Regions from separate parts of the Sporosarcina saromensis genome, predicted to be linked through region 1. Evidence: riboswitches for the same ligand, from Rfam matches in the RefSeq annotation. Region 1 holds a riboswitch; each other region holds the start of a gene.
What was found. A riboswitch is a leader RNA that binds a small molecule or an ion and turns the genes downstream of it on or off. The one in region 1 is predicted to bind cobalamin.
Positions count from the first base shown of each region.

Region 2: linked by a shared signal. The riboswitch ahead of ACVHUV_RS00950 (ABC transporter substrate-binding protein) and the one ahead of ACVHUV_RS01610 (ribonucleoside-diphosphate reductase subunit alpha) in region 1 are both predicted to bind cobalamin.
Region 3: linked by a shared signal. The riboswitch ahead of metE (5-methyltetrahydropteroyltriglutamate--homocysteine S-methyltransferase) and the one ahead of ACVHUV_RS01610 (ribonucleoside-diphosphate reductase subunit alpha) in region 1 are both predicted to bind cobalamin.

Region 1 covers NZ_CM142738.1:356,358-364,039, forward strand. Annotated here, with positions in the region: gene ACVHUV_RS01585 (ABC transporter permease) at 1-521, shown strand, start outside; gene ACVHUV_RS01590 (M50 family metallopeptidase) at 619-1,716, shown strand; gene ACVHUV_RS01595 (hypothetical protein) at 1,854-2,015, opposite strand; gene ACVHUV_RS01600 (ribonucleotide-diphosphate reductase subunit beta) at 2,188-3,225, opposite strand; gene ACVHUV_RS01605 (flavodoxin) at 3,195-3,644, opposite strand; gene ACVHUV_RS01610 (ribonucleoside-diphosphate reductase subunit alpha) at 3,629-5,842, opposite strand; cobalamin riboswitch at 6,053-6,232, opposite strand; gene ACVHUV_RS01615 (hypothetical protein) at 6,922-7,062, opposite strand; gene ACVHUV_RS01620 (hypothetical protein) at 7,208-7,682, shown strand, end outside.
Region 2 covers NZ_CM142738.1:227,204-234,885, forward strand. Annotated here, with positions in the region: gene ACVHUV_RS00940 (adenosylcobinamide amidohydrolase) at 1-1,037, opposite strand, end outside; gene ACVHUV_RS00945 (FecCD family ABC transporter permease) at 1,039-2,031, opposite strand; gene ACVHUV_RS00950 (ABC transporter substrate-binding protein) at 2,024-3,004, opposite strand; cobalamin riboswitch at 3,134-3,317, opposite strand; gene ACVHUV_RS00955 (IS4 family transposase) at 3,562-4,806, shown strand; gene argS (arginine--tRNA ligase) at 5,006-6,673, opposite strand; gene ACVHUV_RS00965 (YwiB family protein) at 6,670-7,095, opposite strand; gene ACVHUV_RS00970 (transglycosylase domain-containing protein) at 7,301-7,682, shown strand, end outside.
Region 3 covers NZ_CM142738.1:2,000,235-2,007,916, forward strand. Annotated here, with positions in the region: gene ACVHUV_RS09975 (YusW family protein) at 119-553, opposite strand; gene ACVHUV_RS09980 (hypothetical protein) at 677-913, shown strand; gene cyoE (heme o synthase) at 1,148-2,077, shown strand; gene ACVHUV_RS09990 (hypothetical protein) at 2,102-2,263, shown strand; gene metE (5-methyltetrahydropteroyltriglutamate--homocysteine S-methyltransferase) at 2,320-4,617, opposite strand; cobalamin riboswitch at 4,779-4,912, opposite strand; gene ACVHUV_RS10000 (SIMPL domain-containing protein) at 5,108-5,746, shown strand; gene ACVHUV_RS10005 (GNAT family N-acetyltransferase) at 5,867-6,325, shown strand; gene ACVHUV_RS10010 (alpha/beta fold hydrolase) at 6,322-7,092, shown strand; gene ACVHUV_RS10015 (NUDIX hydrolase) at 7,107-7,682, shown strand; gene ACVHUV_RS10020 (Rossmann-fold NAD(P)-binding domain-containing protein) at 7,679-7,682, shown strand, end outside.

The DNA of each region.
Region 1 (7,682 bases):
CTTTCGTCCAATGTTGTTTAATTGCTGAAGAAAAAGAAAAGAATACATTGCGCGGACTGATGCTATCGCCAGCTAGTACAATGGAGATTATTGGTGGAAAAAGTTTGCTTAGTTTCATTTTGACGTTGGGCGTCATTGTGCTAACTTCGTATTTATCCGGATACCAACCGGCTGATACAGCAGTCATCGTTGTTGCTGTCGTGTTATCTTCTTTATTTTACATCGCGATCGGAACCATTCTAGGTCTCTATTCAAAATCGGTAATGGAAGCTTCATTGATTGTGATGCCTGTCATTCTCATCTTTTCGCTTGGATCGTTTATTACACAATTAGCGGATAGTTATCCAATTTTGAAATTCACTTTGTACTTGCCGAACATCCAACTCATTGAATTAGCGACAAAAGTGGAAGCTGGCGGTAGTTTCGGTGATGTACTTGTTGAATTAGGAATCATCGCTGCATGGGTCGTTGTGTCTTTCATTGTAACCAATATCATTTACAGAAAAAGGATGATAGATTAAGATGAAACAAGTTATAAAGCTATTCATAAGCTTTTGCATCGCTGTTCTTCTCGTGTTCATTTACAAAACTGTTTTTAACTAATCTGAGGTGTTTATTTTGAAAAATTTGTCGGCCTTTATGGTTGGTGGATTGATTGGGTTTTTGGCAGTCCTTTACTTCATCATCTACCCAGAACCGTGGTCCATCCGATCAGCGGCAGTCGTCATTGTAAGTCTTTTTGCCAGCATCTTTCTTGGCATTTTATTGCACGAAATGGGACACTTCATCGCAGGGCGTGGCCAAGGGATGCAGTTACTCAATCTAAGTGTCGGCCCATTCGTCATCGAACGGTATAAAGGAAAGTTGTATTTCCATCTCGTCCCCTCGGTTCTTGGGTACTTAGGCAGAGCCATGATGGTATTTCCTGAACAGTTGGATAAGCACATTATGCGTAAAAAACTCATTCGTTATGTCTATGGGGGACCTATCACAAACATTGTGCTAGGTGCCCTTTCACTCGCGCTTGCTTTCTTCACGTGGCACGAGCCATTCTTTCTTATCTTTGGTCTACTAAACATTCTGTTAGGCACAATGAACTTGAAGCCTGCTATGGCAAGCAGCGTCATGACGGATGGGTTGGTCTTACAAAAGCTGAAAACAGAGCAAGATACCGTCATGCTTACGGGGTATACCATGGCGACGAAAAGTTTGCAAGTGGAAGACGTGAAGGAGTGGTCACCAGCATTCATTCAGAAACTAGAATTACTCGTTCAATCCGACGACCCTATGAGTAAAATCTACTTGCAAACGATCGGGTATTACTATTTTCCGAATGAAGCAAGCCGCGTAACCGCCCTTGCGCAACCGGTTATTGACAATCTAGCCGTCAACAAACCTGACTATTATGCTGATATGGCTGCAATTACTTTTACGACAGCTTTGTTGTTCGAAGGAAAGCTGACAAGTCATCCAGGAGTCGAAGCACTTCTCCAATCAATCAGTAAAGTCGACAAAGTGATCGACTTCAAACGACAGGCGCTACAATTGTATCGACAAGGCGATCTAAACGGTGCAATTGGCAAGTTGCACGATGCACATCATGCACTTGGTAAATGGCATCCATTGTATTTACGTGGAGAGATGGAGAAACGGTTACTGTTAAATTTAATCAAGATGTTGGAAAATCGTCCAAACGAAGCTACCTATTTTAATTAATCATTTCCTTCAATCATCAAATCGCGTGAAAAATAGCCTCTTATATCCATTTCACGCGGTTTGCTGTTCTCCTTCTTTATACTTCGACATTTATCGACATTACATGTCGTCTGCTTCTTACGACGAACGATACGAGCTCATTTGTCTTCTTCTAGTCGTTTTATCTGATTCCTCAGTGCAATCATTTCCCTTCTAATGGCTTGCATTTGCTTAGACGTATCAATGCCTATTCGAACAGCATACGTAATGACAAAAAACACTGCGACGAGTGCAATTGCCCCTAAAAAGTAGATTTCCATCTCTCTTTCCTCCTAATTGTTGGTATTGATAGTTTATCATATAGATCCATTTCCTGTTAATTGAGATTCGCCCTTTAAATCTTCATTAACTAGCCTCAATTTGCACACAAAAAAGAAGGACCCCTTCCCACATCGAAAAGGTGTCCTTCCCTACTAGTCACTATACTCTACCTTACAAATCATCAAACCCGTTCAAATCGCTTGTCTTCACATACTGTCTCGATGTTTGCTCAAAGAAATCGGTTTTTGTATCGTCAAAACTATCGACATACGCGCGGATCCACTTCATCGGGTTATCCGTGTACGCTGGATAGATTTCGCTTAGTCCGAGCATACGCAACATTTTGTTTGCTCGGTATTTGACGTAGCCAGCCATTTCGTCCAAGTCGATCCCTTCGATTCCACCTAGCACATAGTTACTCCAGATGATTTCCTGTTCAACGGAGTGGCGGAATTGGTCGTAAATCCATTCCGTAAATTCTTCTGTATTGTAGGCAGGATTTTCGGCAAGGGTTGCGCGGAAAATGTCACTAATTGCTTTTCCGTGCTGTAACTCGTCGCGATTAATATACGAAATCATAGTAGACGTTCCGACCATCTTCTGGTGTCGTGCAAGATTGTAGAAAAACGCAAAGCCACTATAGAAGAATAGGCCTTCCAATAGCGTCGTATAGACCATCGCCTTTAAGACAGTTTCAATCGTCGGATTCTCTGCGAATTCGTTGTAAATGTCGACAATCCGTTCGTTTCGCTTCATGAGCACTTCATCGCTACGTCCCATTTCAAATGAAGCCATCTGCTTGTCCAATGTCGTGACGGATGATAACACGTAAGCATAACTGTGGTTGTGCTCACTTTCCTGATCGGCAATTGTTGCCATGATCGATTTTACCGAAGGATCAGTTGCAAAGTCTGCAATTTTCATCGCAATGACCGTTTGCGGTCCGTCAAGTGTCGCCAGCAAACCGATAATTTTCAAAAATGCTTCCTGCTCGGCTTTCGATAAGTTGCCGAACTGCTTAACATCTTGTGTCATATCGACTTCATTCGCCGTCCAAAATAGTGAACGGATTTTTTGTCGTAATGTATAGAAATGTGGATGTGCAAGGTCATTCCAATTCAGGATGCCGCTCGCTTTTCCACCAAAAATCGCTGTTGATTTATTTGGATTTGCTGGATTCAGCACTTTAACGCGTGTGAGTGTTTCCATTGTTGTAAAACTCCTTTCGCCCAGTCAATGACGGTCTGTTCTTGCGCGCCACGTGGACTTTGTTCAATTTTCAGGGGAGCCATGCGTGACGCGTAAAACTTCGCGAGCTTCACTGCAGCATTGCAAAACAGGTCGTCTCCGCCAAACTGCGTATCACCCGTTCCAAATACGTATACATTGTCCGGCTTATATCCGACGTCCAAGACAAAATCTTTCACTTCGTCCGGCGTCGCCCCTTTATCCCATGTGAATGAACCGACGATTATCGCATCGAATTGGCGGGGATCTGGTACAGGCCCTAAACCAATCCGATGCACAGTCACATCCATTCCTTCACGCAGCAACGTTTCCTCTACTAGTTCCGCCACTTCTTGCGTATTGCCGCTCCACGAAGCATACGCAATTAGGAATGACACCATTCGCACTCCTCAATGTCGGAAGCCGTCGAACGTGTATAATAGGTCGTTTTCATGCCGGACTTCCAAGCTTGCATATGCAAATCGAGCAAGACGGACGCACGGATGTTGTTCGGCACGTACACGTTAAACGAAATGGATTGGTCGACATGACGTTGTCGAGCCGCATTCTGCTTAATCGACCAACGTTGGTCCACAATATACGCGGAGCGGCGGTACACATCGTACGTGTTGTGGTCCAAATCCGGTGCAATGACCGGTAACTTGTAATCCTTTTTCTCCTCGTGATAAAACGGCTTGAAAATCGGGTCGATGGAAGCTGTCGAACCTGCGATGACCGAAGTTGAGCTATTCGGCGCAACCGCCATCAGATAGCCGTTTCGAATCCCGTTTGCTGCGACATTCGCACGTAGCTCCTGCCATTCTTCCGATTGGTAATCGCGTCTTTCGAAATAAGAACCAGTGTGCCAATCAGAGCCTTCAAACAATGGATAAGCCCCTTTTTCACTCGCCAATTCCATTGAAGCTTTAATCGTCAAGAAGGCGATTTTTTCATAGAGTTCATCCGCGTACGCCACTGCTTCATCGGATTCCCATTGAATATTTTTCAATGCTAACAAATGGTGCCAACCGAATGTTCCAAGTCCGATTCCACGGTAACGGGAATTCGTCCGTTGCGCTTGGACAACCGGAATTTTATTCAAATCAATGACATTATCAAGCATGCGCACTTGAATCGTAATCAATCTTTCCAAAACGTCAGCCGGTACAGCACGACCAAGGTTAACTGAAGACAAGTTACAAACGACGAAATCGCCTGGTTTTGAACGTGTGACGACAATATCATCTTCGAGCGTTACGGACTCAAATTGCGTCGCACTCATATTTTGCATGATTTCTGAACAAAGGTTACTCGAGTACACCATACCTTCGTGTTTGTTCGGGTTCGCCCGGTTTACTTCATCACGATAAAACATGAATGGCGTCCCTGTTTCCAGTTGGCTACGCATGATGCGCTTCATAATTTCAATCGCAGGAACTGTCTCTTTCGTCAATGAAGGATGGTTGACACATTCCTCATATTTTTCGCGGAAACTGCCTTGCCCTTTTGACTCGTCATAGAAATCTTCGAGCGAATACCCCATCACTGTACGGACTTCGTGCGGGTCGAATAAATGCCACTCGGCACGCGCTTCCACTTGTTCCATGAAAATATCCGGCATACAAACGCCTGTAAAAATATCATGCGCGCGCAGACGGTCATCCCCGTTGTTCAGTTTCAGGTCAAGGAATGTGAAAATGTCTTTGTGCCACACGTCAAGATACACTGCGATCGCACCTTGGCGTTGGCCAAGCTGATCGACACTAACTGCAGTATTGTTCAGTTGTTTAATCCATGGAAGCACACCACTGGATGCTCCTTTGAACCCACGGATAGAGGACCCACGTGAACGGACTTTCCCCATATATACACCAATTCCACCGCCATATTTCGACAAATTGGCAATGTCCGTGTTGCTGTCATAAATACCTTGTAAGGAATCATCAACCGTGTCGATGAAACAGCTTGATAGCTGACCATGTGGCTTCCCTGCATTCGACAAAGTAGGTGTTGCAACGGTCATGTACAAATTGCTCATCGCCCAGTACGCTTCAGCAATTTTCCCTAGACGATTGTCCGTTTCGTTTTGCATTAGCGTCATGGCAATGATCATCCAACGTTCTTGTGGCAACTCGACCGGTTGTTTATCAAAATTCACTGCCGCATAGCGATCCATCAGTGTCTTTAGCCCGATATATGTAAATAGCTTGTCCCGCTCCGGTTCAAGGAAACGACCGAGCTCATTCAACTCATCATGTGAATATTTTTCTGTCAGTACAGGTGTGTACAAACCTTGTTGCACCAGTTTTTCGACATTTTTCGCGAAATCTGTATACACTTCGACACCACGCGCTTGTGTTTGGCGTGCATACACATCATCTAAATAAATGCGTGCCGCGACGAATGTCCAATAAGAAGACGCCTCATCAATATTGCTCAAGCACTCCAGAATCATCGCTTTCGCCCATTCCGAACGGCTCGCTTCCGGATGACGCTCGTTCCAACGTTCGCTCGCTAGCAGTAATGGTTGTAATTTCTCCGTTCCGAATTCGGCTTGCAGCTTGTCCAGCAGATCAGCTCCGCTTGTCTGTTCACGCATGATTGTCAAAATAATCCCGCTCCTTCTATACTAGTTACCGGCGTTGCCGGGAATTAAAGAATTTAAGTGTTAATTAAAAATAAAAAAAGCCATGAGTCAACCTTCCCAAGGAGTCATCGCTTTGTTGTAAGTTGTAGAAACAAATCGGAACAATGCTTACATATAAGCATTACACGGATTCACTTCCACTTCTCAACCCCCGAAGAAAGTGTCGCTCGACGATGAATGGCAGGTCTACTGGCTGACGTTTCATCCTTCCGTCTCCCCTTCCCGCAACGTGCTTGTCACAGTGGTCATGAGGCGGTCGTCTACGTTCACAGTTGCGGGGACAGCTCCGACTAGCGGATTCCCTATTAAACCGAACTTGGTACCATTTCATCGCAAATACTATATATAGTGTTCTTTTCTCTTTAACTACCCTAACATGTTGTGTTCTAATCGTAAATAGCTAAAAAGTTATAATTGAATTTCAAACTTTCAAAAGGGCAGTAGGATTTTAGGGAAGATGATTAATAGAAACAGAAATTGTAAATGAGGAATAGTCGTAACGAATCGATTCATAAGGGGAACGTATATTTTTTGTTGAATTTTGTAGAAGTTACTTTTGAAGCAAAGAACATGTATGAAAATAATAAGGTGGATTTGACCTATTTTTTTGGTGGAGATTTGGGAGTTTTATTATGGGTAAATGGTCGGCTCGGAAATTGTCGAGCGGCGAGGGGATTAAAGGAGATTGTGCTTAATAATAGGGAGTTTTCCCGTTCTCACCGGTTCATGAGCAGTTACCACCGATTCGGACGGGTTTACCACCGATTCTAAGCACTTTACCACCGATTCGCCTGTTTTCAGTAGAATTCCAACTTCAACCTCTGCCCAGAAACAACCTTTTTCCCGTTATCACCGGTTCAAACGGGTTTATCACCGATTCGGAGCGTGTTATCACCGATTCTAACGGCGTTATCACCGATTCTCGAGCTGTTATCACCGATTCCAACCACTTTACCACCGATTCGCCTGTTTTCAGCTGTAATTCAACTTCAACCCCTGCCCAGAAACAACTTTTTCCCGTTATCACCGGTTCAATAGGATTTATCACCGCTCATCGGCACTTTATCACCGCTTGTAGACCGTTTATCAACGCTTATCAGCACTTTATCACCGCTTAACCTCTCTTTATCACCACTCGCCCAGTTTTTAGGCGACGATTTTATCCCAAACAAACAACCGCTCCTAAAACAGAGCGTTCGCAAATTGGAAACTCATTATCTATCAAATATATTTTTTGATTTATCATAATTTTATTGATAATAAACTCTTACTTATGTTACCATATTACTATTAATTACAAAAAAGGAGATTTTTAAAATGAGCTATAAGGTTTTTTTGTTAATGGTATCCTTATTCCTCCTTCTTTTCGGATGCTCACCCAATGACGAAGGCGAAGCAAAATTGCCTGGAGATACAGAGCAGACACTCAGTGAAACGTTAGAAAGACCTGAGATTTTTGTCGGTATTAAAGATCCAGAGGAAGAGGGTGGGGCCACTTATGCAATACGTGATAAATCTTGTTGGGAAGAAGAAGGAAAGGAATGCAATAACCTCCAACCTCATGATCCAGAAGAGTTAGTGAAAGGCTATCCTGCGATGATTGTTCAGCAAGAGGATGAACTTGTAATCATGAAGCTAAACTCGAGTTTTAACACCCCCGATGCAACATGGTATATAGATGAACCGGAGATTATCCAACATTTTAAAGGCGAAGAAACAACAGTTGAAACCATAGATGAGAACAATGGCAGCCACACTTTCAAAGCCCCTCAGGAACCGGGGAGATACTTTT
Region 2 (7,682 bases), 130 kb from region 1:
GTCGTGACCGCCGTCATCATGCCAACGGTTTCTGTCAGGTGGTAGCCACGTTGTTGAAGATAGGCTTCGTTTTCCGCTTTGACATTGTCGATATTGTAGTCGGCGTCGACGTGACGGTTGACGAATGCGCGGTACCAGCCTGTGCCGGCGTTATGGACGGCGGATGAGACGGTTTTTAACGGCTTGTCGGTGCGCAGTCCGACGTGGTCCGCTGAAATGGTAATTTGTTCTTTCTTGACAATGAACGGTTTCGTATCCATTGTATCAGGCAACAACGTCATTTGCGGTTTCGGGAGCTCCGGGTGCGGCTGTGTCTTGATGCGCGCGTTGTAGACGGAGCCGATGATCGTTTCTTGAATGACGTCTTGCGGATCACCGATTGCTGAGATAGTCCCTTTGTCCATAAGGAGCAAACGGTCGCAATATAATGATGCGAGGTTGACGTCGTGGAAAACGGAGATGACGGTCACCCCTTTTTCGACGGCGTGTTTTCGAATTGTATCGAGTAATTGCTGTTGGTGTGCGATGTCGAGATGGTTGGTCGGCTCATCCAGTAAGAGGATGGGTGCTTGCTGGGCGAGTGCTTGTGCGACGAAAACCCGTTGTTGCTCGCCGCCTGACAATAGCTCGATCGGCGTATGTTCATAGCGTGTTATGCCTGTGTACGCCATCGCTTCTTGGACGGCTGTTTCATCCGTTTCCGACCAGGTGGAAAAGAGACCGGACTGATGCGGGTACCGGCCAAGGGAGACGGTGTCTTTTACGGTATGGGAAAAGGCGTGCGCATGGAGCTGTGGCAAGACAGCCACTTTCCGCGCAAATTCTTTTTGGGAATAAACCGCAGCGTCTTGCCCGTCGATACGGACGGTGCCTGTCAGTTTCGGCAAAATGCCTGAAATAATTTTGAGCAACGTCGATTTCCCGCTGCCATTTGGCCCAAGGATGCCGAGCACTTCCCCTTTTGCCACTTGGAATGATACATCGCGGACAACTGGCTCTTTGCCATAGCCGCCTGAAAGGTTGTTCACTTGCAGCATGTCACATCGCCCCTTTCCTTCTCTGTCTGTAGAAAATATACGCAAACACTGGTGCTCCGATAAATGCGGTAATGACGCCAACTGGTAGTTCTGTTGGTGAAATGATCGTGCGGGCAATCAAGTCACAGATGATGAGCAATGATGCACCGTTTAAGAATGATAATGTCAGTAAATGACGATGGTCAGACCCCCACATGAGTCTTGTCATATGCGGAACTACGAGGCCAACAAAGCCGATTGTACCGGATACTGCGACAGCGGAACCTGTTAAGATGGAGCCGCCGATAAGGATCATAAATTTTCGTTTTTTAACGTTTACGCCTAAATGATGGGCACGTTCTTCTCCAAATAGCATCGCATTTAATTCACGACGGTTCAACCAAAGAATGAAGGAGCCGATGACGACAAATGGCAGGATCATGAGAATGTAATTCCAACCGCGCATGGACACACTGCCTAGAAGCCAGCCGATAATTTGGCGGAGTTCTTCGCCGGTGAGGGCAATCATTAATGATAGAACTGAGCCTAAGAAGGACCCGAAGATGATGCCTGTCAAAATGATCGTCTCCATTTTCATGGAACGGTCGACGAGACGTGCGAAGCCGATGACGAGAAACATTGTAATTGCTGCACCGGTCATGCTGAAAAACGGTAAGGTGTATGTGCCGACAATCGGAATGGACAAGCCAAAAAAGAGTGTCATAACCGCACCAACAGAGGCGCCGGATGACACTCCGAGGGTGTATGGATCAGCAAGTGGGTTTTTTAATAAACCTTGGAATGCGGCTCCTGCAATGGCGAGCGAGGCGCCGACTAGTCCAGCTAAGATAACACGTGGCATGCGAATTTTATATAAAATGTTCGTTGCCGTCGTATCGGATGCGTCCCAAAATGTGTTGATTGGAATATGTACCGTTCCGATTGAAACACCGAGCCAGACCGCCACGAGTAATGTGGCGGTGGACACGATGTAGGCAGTGGTTGCTTTATTCACCAAAAGCCTCTGGGTATACTGCTTTCGCTACTTCTTCAAGACCGAGTGCAAGACGTGGACCAGTACGACTCGTCAAGTTTTCATCGACTTGAATGACTTGGTCTTCTTTTACGGCTGTAATGTCACCGAAGCCATCGCGGTTTTTCACGCTTTCGATAATGTCCGGCACATAGCTATACATGACGATAATAACGTCAGGATTTTGGTTGACGATTTCTTCAGGACTGATCATCACCCAACCTTCTTCAGTGACAACGTTTTCCGCACCGATCATGTCCAAGATTTCTTGCATGAACGTGTTTTTACCCGGTGCATAGATGGAAGGTGCATCGGATGTTTCGATAAATACACGCTTTTTGTTTTCAACTTTTTCTGTTTTCTCGATCACTTCAGCGACTTTCGCTTTCATGTCTTCGATAATTGTTGTTGCTTCTGCTGTTTTTCCAGTCGCTTGACCGATTTGTTCGATCGTTGTGTATGTTTCTTCAAAGTTCGTTGCGTTTTTCACGACAAACACTTGAACGCCCGCATCGCGGATTTGTTGTAAGCCTTCTTCACCAGTGCTCAGACCGGATTCGTGTGCGAAGACAACATCCGGTTGCATCGCTACGATTTTTTCGACGTTAAACTCCATGCCGCCGATTTTTTCTTTTTCCAATGCTTCTTCAGGGTAATTATCATAATCGTTGACGCCAATGATTTCTTCGTTCAAACCAAGGGCAAAAAGGATTTCTGTGTTACTTGGCATCATGGACACGATTGTTTTTGGTGCTTCTTCAAACGTGATTTCATTGCCGACAGCATCTGTCAAGGTGACAGGGAATGCTACTTCTTCAGACGCTTCTTGTCCGTCTGCTTGCCCGTTTTCAGTTACAGGCGTTTCCTCTTTTTTCGGCTCGTCCGCTGTACCGCATGCCGCAAGCATGAATGTCGCGAGCACGGCCATGAGTAGTAATTGCAAAAACTTCTTCATTGCTCGTTCCTCCTGTTTTGTCCAAATAAAAATCCCCCGTTTGTCAACGGAGGAATGTGCTCAGTAAAAATCCGGTACGACGTTTCTAACTTGCTTGTACCGATTTTCACCAAACCTATCCTCGTAGGGTACGGGTGATTCATGAAGGCAGGTCTCCTGGCTCGTGCGTAACGCTCGCTGCGCCTTCCCGGAACGATTCCAGTGGCACTTGCAGTTTGCTTGCACATACAGTGGCGGGACCGCGTCGGCATTGAACCGACTTCCCTTTTAACCCCGGCGTTGGAAGCGGGGCACCTTCATGTTTGGGTATGTAATTTTCAATTCTGATTCATTATACTATACATTTCGACAATGTCGAGAGTCCTATTTTTTTGGTGCCTGTCCCCGAAACAATTGTGAATTGTTTCGGGGACCACTAGCGTTGCACCACAGTAAAAAAATAGATGATTTAAATAAAAAATAGAATAAAAGACTTGAAGAACGACAAAAAAACTCCTAATGTAGGTAAGGAAGCGACGACTAAATCAGTTCCCTTACACTACAAAAAGGAGTAAGCCATGAAAAGTGTAAACCCTAATTTAGTCTTTCGTCAACTCTTATCCAATTTACCAGATAGTATTTTAGCTTGTCCTTTAATGAATGGTACGAATAAAATTACTGACTTCTCAATCGTAAAACTCTTTATTATGGCGAATGTTGCACAATGGCATAGTCATCGGGACATTGAAGCAGGAATCCAGTCAGACGAGGCATTTAAGAAAGAGCTTGGAATTGATTTTATCAGCTATTCTACAATTAGCCGTCGTCTGAATGGATTAGATACTGAACACTTAGTTGATCTCTTTAACCGTATTGCACGAAGGTATTGGCAAGTAAAAGGAGTAGCTAAAGGAATAAATTCTAATGTTGGAGTACTAAAAATCATAGATGCAACGTATGGGAAATTACCAAAAAATGCGTTAAACTGGACTGCAGTTTCTAAGGACTCTTGCGGCATTAAATTGCATATACGGGTCGCTTTAGCCTCTGCAAATAGCGTCTATCCAGAGAAAATGATTCCTTCTACTGGGAATATAGCGGACTCCGACGCTGTCAATCATATCATTGATGCTGATGGCGCATTATATGTCATGGATCGTGGCTACGCCCACAAGACAAAGATGGGCGGCTGGATGGAAAGAGGCGTTCAATTTCTCGTGCGTACGCGCAAGAATTTTAGAATGGAAACGCTAGAATCAGAAACGCCAACGCATGATAAGGTCCTTCGCAATGAGTTGGTTTCGATACTCACGCGCGAAGAACCACTGCGCTATATTGAGTTTGTAGATGACAAAGGAACTCACTTTCATCTAATAACCAATCGATTGGAACTGACTGAAGAAGAGATCATGGAAACGTATAAAAACCGTTGGTATATTGAGCTTTTCTTTAAGTGGTTAAAGCAGCATGTCAAGATTGATCATTTGTTTAGCACTTCTCCAGTTGGCATATGGAACCAGATGTACATTGCGCTCATAACAGTGGCATTGGCAGAAATCCTGCGACTCATTCATATGCCTAATCGAACACTTTGGACACTCTTTAGAAACGTCAGGTTGTATGTGTTTAAAACGATTAGAAAACTGTTAAACTACGTCAACCGAAAGCTTAGAAAGAGTAAAGGAAGGCAAAAAGTGTCCAAGGAAGAAGAGAAACCAATAAATTATGGTGAAGACTCTGCCATTGTCGACCCGATAAATAAACAACATTTCATCAAAAAAGAGAAGAAGTTAAAAGCAACAAAGAAAAACAAAGCTAAATAAATTAAATTACAAAAAAAGGGAACTGATTTAACTGTAGACCCCTGTTCCCTTTTTTAAATTTTACCGGAGTACCATAATGTAAAAATATAGATTTTAATGTATTTAGTGTAAACTATGCAACGCTAGTGTTCGGGGACAGGCACCAACACGATTCAAAATATTCGCCCTTCCGTCGTGAAGACGGAAGGGCGAAATGGGGTTACATTTTTTCAGGTGCTGCGACGCCAATGAGTTTGAGGGCGTTGGCGATTGTTGTGCGTGTTGCTGTGATGAGTGCTAGGCGTGCTTCGGATAGATCACGGTTTTCCGGGTCGAGCACTTTTTCCGCATTGTAGAAGCTGTGGAATTCAGCTGCGAGTTCCTGGATATAGACTGTGATCCTGTGTGGTGAGCGTAGTCTTGCTGCATCGCTCACAAGACGTGGGAAGTCACCGATTTTTTTCAACAGTGACAGTTCTTTTTCCGTCTGTAAAAGATCGACGTGATCTGTTGAAGCAGCAAGGTTTGCGTCGCCTGCTTGACGCAAGATGGATGAAATGCGTGCATGTGCGTATTGCGCGTAGTACACCGGGTTTTCGTTCGATTTGGAAATCGCAAGATCTAAATCGAAGTCCATTTGCGCATCGGATGAACGCATTGCGAAGAAATAACGAACAGCATCCAGGCCGACTTCTTCGACGAGTTCACGCAATGTGACCGCTTTGCCGGTACGCTTACTCATTTTAAATTTCTCGCCGTCTTTGTACAGTTGCACCATTTGTGTCACTTCTACTTCAAGCGTGTCGCGGTCGTAGCCTAATGCTTCGATCGCTGCTTTCATACGTGGAATGTAGCCATGGTGGTCTGCTCCCCAAATGTTGATCAGCTTATCGAATCCACGACGCAGCTTGTCTTCATGGTAGGCAATGTCCGGCGTTAAGTACGTGTAGGAGCCGTCATTTTTAATAAGCACGCGGTCTTTGTCATCCCCTAAAGTTGTGGAGCGGAACCAAGTCGCCCCGTCTTCTTCATACACATGCCCATTTGCACGCAATTTGTCGAGTGCAACACCGATTTTCCCATCTGTATAAAGGGATGTCTCAGAGAACCAGTTGTCAAAAGGTACACGGAAGTCTTCCAGGTCCTTTTTCAACTTCCCTAATTCATAATCCAAGCCGTATTTGCGGAAAAAGTCTTGCCGTTCTTGTTCTCCAACATGGACATACTTGTCTCCGAATTCTTCCGCCAATTTCTTCCCAATGTCAATAATGTCTTGCCCGTGGTAGCCGTCTTCAGGCATGTCCTTGTCCATTCCAAGTGCTTGGAAGTAACGTGCTTCCACTGACATCGCCAAGTTGTTCACTTGGTTCCCCGCATCGTTAATGTAATATTCACGTGAGACGTCAAAGCCTGCAAAATCCAAAATATTGCACAATGAATCCCCGATAGATGCTCCGCGTGCATGTCCTAGATGCAAGTCGCCCGTCGGATTTGCCGAAACGAATTCAACTTGGATTTTCTGTTGTTCACCGTAAGTCGAGCGGCCATAATCTTCTTTTTGGGCAAGCACCGTTTTCACGACATCCCCTAAATAATCGCTTTTCAGTCGAATGTTCATGAACCCTGGACCAGCAATCTCTACAGAATTGATGGACGTGGACGATGTATCGAGTTTTTCCAATATGGCTTCCGCGATTGCACGAGGAGGCTTTTTCGCAATTTTTGTGAGCTGCATTGCGATATTCGTCGCATAGTCACCGTTCTCTTTGTTTTTTGGTGTTTCGAGTAGAATGTCCGGGATGTCGGTTGCTTCCGCTAATTCTGCCGCGATGACGGCTTGGTGGAATGCTTCTTTAATTTCTTGTTGGATTTTTTCAACTGCGTTCATGCGTGTCCCTCCGTATATGTAATGAGTAGTTCATGTGTGCCGAGTCGTGCGCCGTCTGCATGCAATTCGTAGTGGGCGGTGAATCGACGATCTGTTACTTCCAGTTTTGTCGTTTTGACGAGTAGGTTAAACGCGACCGGTCCATTGCCGTATGTGCCAGGGCGAATGTCACCTGCTGTGAATGGCAAGCGCATTTGCACAGCACCTTTGCGCATGATGAATGCGTCGTCTTTGTCCAATTTGACGATTGTTTTGACAGGTTCAGCGTGCCCGCTTTCTTCAAATTGCAAATACGTCTTACCCGCTTTTTTTATCAATATCCCCGCTGCTGTTAGTTCGTGCGGCTCTGCTACTTGTCCTTCATGCTGAATGGACGATTGGAGCCGGACGTCTACGGGTTGACCGTCCTTGATTGATTCCACAAGAACACTTCCTTACTCTATCGATTTCTACGTCGTGCTTTTGTTGAGCGTGCTCGTAAATACTATCCATTATAACTTTTTTCCGTTGTCGTTTCCATACATCTACTGATTGGAATGAAAAGTCGTGCTTTTTCATAGGAATGCCGTTTAATCTTCGCCTTGCTGTCGCATACTGACTGCATAAAGATTGGGGGATCGATTGCCAATGAAGAGAGCCGATTTTAAAAAGAAAAGGAAGATGCGCACAGCAACGCGGATGCTACTTCTATTGTCAGTCACAGCGTTGACCGCGTTTTTCACGGTGTTAATTAGTCTTCGTTTGTATGCACAAATAACTGGCGCCCCTTCTTTGAGTGTGCCAAAGGCGAGTGTTTTCCTGGACAACAATGGTCGTCAGATTGGTGATAAGTTTTCAGCAGAGCGCAGGTATTGGGTCAGCTTGGACGACGTGTCGCCGTTTTTAATTGATGCGGTCATTGCAACGGAAGATCGCAATTTTTATGAACATAACGGTTTTGACTATAAAAGAATTGCCGGTGCAATATTAAAAGATATTAAGACGATGAGTAAGGCTGAAGGGGCCAGTT
Region 3 (7,682 bases), 1.6 Mb from region 1:
ACACCCTCCTCACCAACCATTAATCCATTAGCAATTTGCTTTGTTTTACCCACTTTTAAGTGAATCGAAGCGTTATGAAAAAAAGATATTGAATGCTGTTAAGCAATCAATATCCATGTCATTTTGAAAACATGATTTCTTTGCTGTCATGTCCTTTAAAAGTGATTTCAATTTTTATCATTTTGTAATCAGAGAACTCGAATGCTTCGGCAACTTGCTTAATCAATTCAGTTTCCTCTGTCTCTGGAGTAGGCTTCATTTTCTCAAGTGCATCGTTTATTTTGTCCAACGCTTTTTTACCATGTAGATGTACTTCGTCTTTCTTATGGGAATACTCTGCTTCAGATCGGTCTTTCTTCTCTGTGAAACTGGCGGAAAGCACTTCACTTTGTTCATTCGTATCAATAACGACTGAAAAAGCTGTAATGTCATATGTATCCACGATTTCTTTTGCTTCTTTGTCAGAAACAAGATTTTGATTGCTGCAAGCAAACAACATTGATGAAAGCACAGTAATTATAAAGAATCCAATTTTCTTCATTGTCCATGTCACGCCCTTTCATTCCTTCCTATATACTTAACATAACCGCTAATCTGCGAAGATATACTGTTAGTCATTTAACATGAAACTTCTGTGCAACATGTTCGTAGAATAGACAAGAAAGGGGAGTCATGTATGGAAACGAACCAAACGATGTCCTTAAAAGAGTGGATTATTACACTTATATTAATCACATTGCCGATTGTTAATATTATCATGCTCATTATTTGGGCGACGGATAAACAAGAACGACGAAATACTTTTGCAAAAGCCTATTTGATCGTTATGGGTTGTGTATTTGCATTTATTTTTGTGATTTATGCTGTCATTTTCTTCTTCGCAATTACATTCGGTTTGATGCTTGGACAATAATACATACTAAATGTATTACTTCATTTCGTACTGTTTGATATTGCAAGAAGAATAGAATTCTTTGTCGAAATCAGACAGGTGTCACATCTAACCACTTTTGAATTATTTGTGACGAACTAACTAGGAAAGTAAAGGATTTTCCAAATAAAAAGCGATAAACGTTTAAATTGTGTCGCTTGAAATGATATGATGGGGAGGATGATAATAGAGAATACCTCTAAGGAGCGTATATAGATGACGAAAGAAATGGATATTACTTTTAACGAAAAAAGTCCTGCGCTTGAGAATGAGCGATCAAGCACACTCATTGCAGATTTGAAATCACTATTTAAAGCACCCGTCCTACTTGCCAATGCGCTACCGGTATTTGTGGGATTTTGGCTTGCACTTCACTTCACGGGTGGATCATTGTTCGCTAACAGTAAGCTGTTTTGGCTAACGATAATCGGGAGTACCATCCTTATGGGCGGTGCACTCGTTTTGAATAATTGGTATGACGTTGATATCGACACAGTGATGAAACGTACGCAACAACGTCCAACTGTTACCGGGCATTTCTCGTTAAGAACTGTATTCGGAATCGGAATTACAATGTCTGCAGTTGGTCTCATCATGTTACTGTTCACCACGTTTGAAGCAGCAGTATATGGATTCATTGGATGGTTTACGTATGTAGTGATGTATACGATGTGGACAAAGCGTAAATACACTTTGAATACGGTTATTGGAAGTGTTTCAGGAGCAGTTACGCCAATGATTGGGTGGGCGGCGATTGCACCGGCTTATCATATTGTCCCAATCATGCTGTTTATGATTTTGTTCATTTGGCAAATGCCGCATACATTCGCGATTGCAATGAGAAAATACAATGAGTACAAAGCTGCGAATGTTGCCATGTTGCCGGTTGTCCGCGGATTTAAGATGACGAAGCGCCAAATGTTTGTCTATATTGCGTGCTTACTGCCGTTGCCATTTTACTTAGGTTCATTAGGTATGGTGTTTATCATCCTTGCAACGATCTTGAACATCGGTTTCCTTGCTGTATCCATTCGAGGTTTCTTTACAAAAGACGATGATAAATGGGCATATGTCATGTTCATGTATTCAGTTAATTATATTGCGATTCTGTTTTTGTTAATGGTTGCTGTCACATTACCGATCTAATAATGAAGTGTGGAGGATGGGTGCATGAGAAGAAGGACCGTTCGTAAAGAGCAAAATGAACGTTATCGGTTTTCGGATTTTCTGTTAGATGTATTGTTTTTCATCCCAGAACTACTCTTTCTTCCATTTAGACTGCTTGTGTGGTTAGTAAGACCCTTGATTCGCTTTATTGGTGATTTTTGGTGATTATGTTTATAAACCAGTGCTCCTTCTCTTCAATTGTGAGAGAAGGAGCACTTTTTTTAGTTTGAACTTACTGCAGTGAGTTGTTCACGAACTTTTTTCGTTGCTGTTAGCATGTTTTCTAACGAAGCGACTGTTTCTTCTTTTTTTCTTGTTTTTAAGCCACAGTCAGGGTTAATCCAGAACTGTTTCACGTCCAGAACTTCTAGTCCTTTTTCAATGATTTCAACCATTTCTTCTACAGATGGGACACGCGGGCTGTGAATATCGTAAACGCCTAATCCAATTCCTTTGTCATAATGGAACGTGTTAAATGCATGCACAAGTTCTCCATGGCTTCTTGATGTTTCAATGGAAATGACGTCAGCATCTAGTGCACTGATGGAATCGATGAAATGATTGAAATCACAATAGCACATATGGGTATGGATTTGTGTCGTATCTTGGACGGTAGTAGTGGAAATACGGAAAGCATTTACAGCCCAATCCAAGTATTCATTCCATTCGTCCTTCTTCAACGGTAAACCTTCTCGTAGTGCAGGCTCATCGACTTGAATCATATGAATACCTGCTGCTTCTAACGCTTCAATTTCTTTTCGTAGGGCAAGAGCGATTTGGTACGTCACATCTTTAAGGGAAAGATCGTCACGTACAAATGACCAGTTCAACATTGTAACAGGGCCTGTCAGCATCCCTTTCATCGGCTTGTCCGTAAGAGATTGCGCATAGACCGATTCTTTGACAGTCATTGGTTCGACAAATGCAATATCTCCATAAATGATTGGCGGTTTTACACAACGGGATCCATAGGAAACGACCCAAGCTTTTTCTGTAAATACATAGCCGTCCAACTTTTCGCCGAAGTACTCGACCATATCTGTCCGTTCAAATTCACCGTGTACAAATACGTCTAGGCCAATCTTTTCTTGGATGTCGACCCATTGTTTAATTTCATCGAATACGAAATCACCATACTGTTGCTCCGTAATTTCACCTTTGCGCCATTTCGTACGCGTTGCACGCACTTCAGGTGTTTGAGGAAAACTTCCAATAGTAGTTGTCGGCAATAAAGGTAAGTTAAATGCTTCTTCTTGTTTTACACGACGCTCTGCAAATGGTGTAGGGCGTTTACTTGGTACGTTGCCGATATTGTTGACGGCTTGCAAAACATCTTGGCGATTGCGAGCGGGTAATTGAGCAAGCTGTTCACATGCGTCAACACTTTCACGAAGTTCATGAACAATAGCGTCGGCTCCTTCGCGAACAGCTTTTACAAGAGTTGATACTTCAACAATTTTTTCATCTGCGAAAGCAAGTGCCGTTTTAATGGTCGAGTCCAATTTTTGCTCGGATGCAATTGTCACAGGAACGTGTTGCAAGCTACAAGAAGGTTGAATCCATACATTTTCAACTGACACATGTTGCTGAAGTGTATCTAATAACGCCAATTTGTTTTGCAAGTTTGCGCGCCAAATGTTTCGACCGTCAATCACACCTGCTCCAAATACTTTATCAGCAGGGAAGCCATGCGCCTCTAGACTCTTTTGATTGTTTTTCATTCCGTGTACAAAATCCAAGCCAATCCCATCAACCGGAAGGGCAATTGTCTCTTCGTACCATTCAACTGAATCGAAGTACGTTTGAATGAATAACTTACTATGCGTGACCGCTTTTCGAAGTTGTGAATAGATTTCATGAACGGTTTTCATTTCATCCTGTGTAATAGTAGTGGAAAGGATCGGCTCATCCAATTGGATCCACTCGACTCCTTCCGCTTGCAATTCTACAAGTACTTTTTCGTAGAGTGGTAGTAATTGAAGTAAGAAAGCTGGAATATCTTTTGTCTCATAACCTTTAGAAAGCTTTAGGAATGTATACGGTCCAATGAGTACCGGCTTTCCTTCAATGCCAAGCTCTTGTTTTGCTTCACGGTAGTCGATGAGGGGCTTGTTTTCGGTTACAGCTAGTTTGCGACCTTCATATTCAGGGACAATATAGTGATAGTTTGTATCAAACCATTTTGTCATTTCGCACGCAACTGTAGACGCGTTGCCACGTGCCATTGAGAAATATGTAGATAAAGGAACTTGCCCGCCATTCCAGCCGTAGCGTTCAGGAATCATCCCGAACATAACTGCTGTATCCAACACACGATCATAGAGCGTGAAGTCGCCAACGGGGATGAGGTCAATGCCGCTCTCTTTTTGTTTTTGTAAACGGGAAAGACGAATGTCTTTTGTTACCTGCAACAATTGCTCTTCACTTGTTTTGCCTGCCCAGAATGATTCTAACGCTCTCTTCCACTCACGGTTTTCACCGATATACGGATAGCCGATTGTACTACTAATTACTGTCATCTGTCTCGTCTCCTTCAATTTTGGAATTTTGTGCATAAAAAAATACATTTCTACGGAATGTTAGAAATGTACGTGTAGCCCGATTTCCGGGTAAATGCATGCTGAAAAAGCACGCAATTCATTTGCGTATCGTCTAACACCTCCCCATTCACCGTAGGTTAGCAGCGTTGTTCAAATAGGCTGGTATCTGGCTTCGGCAATATGCCGTTACAGTGGCGGGACCGCGCCGGATTGAGCACCGGCTTCCCATTTAAGATCTGACCAAAATCAGACCACCTATTTCCATAGCTATTAGATTAGTAGTGATGCCTAAAGTTAGCATAGTAAAAAATATCTGTCAACTAAAGATTCGGATTTAGGAGAATTGCTAGAGGACTGTTAGGTAGAGATTGTTAGGTTGTAAACGCTTACTAGAATGCGAAATATCTTTTACTAGCACCTACTCATTTGGCATAGAGTAAAGAAACTGAATGAAGAAGGGAGAAGTTCGTTGTATCATCAGAACGTTTTTCGCCAACCGGTAAGGAAGATAACAGTCGTCGGTAATGGGCAAGTTGCTGTTGAACCAGACGTAGCAACTATTCAATTTGAAGTGCGTACTGTAGACGAGCAAGTCCGTGTAGCACAAGAAGAAAATGCCGCAATCATGAATCAAGTGATCCAATCGTTCGTACAACTAGGCATTCCTCGAGCGAATATACAAACCGTTTCATATACGATCTATCCAAAATATGATTACGTCGACGGGGAACAAGTATTTAGAGGATATGAAGTAAACAACGCCATTTCTGTGAAATTAACGAATATTGATCAAGTTGGCATTGTCATCGATACAGCGGTTGCGAACGGTGCAAATCGTGTTTCAAGCATCCAATTCAGCGTCGAAGATCCATCAATGTATGAACAAGAAGCCATTGTAGCTGCTTTGCAAGATGCACAGACGAAAGCCCAAACTATCGCAAATTCTATGCAACTGGCCGTTCCTCCTCAGCCAATAAGAATTGTAGAGGAAGTGAATCGTGTAAGTCCTACTCCGTATTATTCTGTCGCCGCAGAAAAATCAACAACACCCATTGAGAAAGGACAGTTAGTCATTACAGCGACGATGCGCGTTGACTATTCGTTTTAATTAATGCCGAATTCGTCAGGAGGGATTCGGCTTACTTTTACTGTTTTACTAGAATAAGCAGGCTTTTTGACAGACTTTGTAGAATGTAGAGATAGGTGAGAAAATTGAGGGGGGAAGTCTATGAATTATGTCGTTCAACAGATTGAGAACTTGCGCACGATTGATATTTCAAGGCTTGTGAAAGAAAGCGAAGATGAAGGATATCGTTTTGTTACTCGTTTAGTGAACGATTATGAAGACAGTTCAAATACATTCGACGAACGAGGGGAAGGGCTGTTTTGTGTTCAAAACAATACAGGTGAAGTCGTCGCTATCGGAGGCATCAATCAATCTCCTTTTTCAGAAAATCACGAGGTAGCTCGATTACGGAGATTTTATGTGTTACAAGCATATCGACGTCAGGGTGTCGGTACGTTGCTTCAAAACGCGATCATCAATCATGCCAAGAAGCACTTTAAAGAGATTACCGTTCGGACAGAATCAGCGAAAGCAGACGCATTTTATCGTGCATGTGGTTTTTCGTTCGATGATTCCGCTTCAGAAACGACGCACATTTTAAATTTTGATGATAAGGAATGAATGAAGTGATGGACTTTGAAGAATATGGTAATGAAAACGCACCTCTCCTGCTCTTTTTGCACGGGGGAGGTGTAGGGGGGTGGATGTGGGATAAGCAAATTGACGATTTCAGTCACTACCATTGTATCGTACCAACCCTTCAAGGACATGGAGTTAGAAGGAATGAAGAAGAATTTTCAATTCGGGGAAATGCAGAAGAGATGATTGACTTAATCAAAGAAAAGGGAGCTGGCAAGGACGTACATATTATTGGCTTTTCAATTGGTGCTCAAATCTGTTTAGAGATGATTGATCTTGCGCCGACTCTTATTACGTCAGCAGTTATCAACAGTGCGACAGTCATCCCAATGAAATTTGTACAACCTTTAATTGCCCCGACAATCCTACTAACTTTTCCGTTGGTCAAAAGCCGATCATTTGCGAAAGTTCAAGCAAAGCAGCTATATATGGATGGAGAATACTTCGAAAAATACTATGAAGACAGTGTGAAACTGAAACCATCAACGCTTATCCAAATGTTAAAGGAAAACATGTCATATGCACTTCCAGAAAATCGATCTAATAGTACAGTGAGAATTTTAGTGACAGTTGGTGAAAGAGAGACGAGAATACTAAAGAAATCGGTCAAACAAATCGTCGAACACTATGTAAACTGCAAAGAACTCTTTATTCCAAATATGGGACATGGTTTTCCAGTCGCACAACCTCAACTTTTCAATGAGGTTGTGGAGAAATGGATAACAAAAGGTAACGTACATAAGTTGTAAATGGGGGAATTACGTTGAAGAAATGGGAAGTATTAAACTCGGAGAACGTCTATCAATCACCATTTGGTAATTTACGGAGAGATACGTGCCAAATGCCGGACGGAACGATCATTCAAGATTATTATGTGAACGAATATGCAGATTGGGTAAATGCAATCGTCCTAACGAAGGAAAATGACATCATTCTCGTCGAGCAATACCGTCATCCTGGTGGAGATATATTCTTGGAAATCCCTGCAGGCAAAGTTGAAGAAGGGGAAACGTATGCGGAAGGAATTGTACGTGAGTTGCGCGAAGAGACAGGATATGTTTCTATGCAACAACCTATTCTATTAGGGGAATTCCTGGTGAATCCAGCGACGCAGACGAATAAAGTAATCACCTTTTTAATCAAAGATGCTTACTATGCGTTTGAGCAAGACTTGGATGAAACGGAAGTAATAGATGTAAAAAGGTATCCTTTTGAAAGTGTTGAAAAGATGATTCGAGAGAGACAAATTACGCAATTGTTTTCGGTAAGCGCATACTATCTAGCTAAGAATTATATAGAAATGAACAAAGGTACTCAACAGGAGGAAAAAGTCTATTGA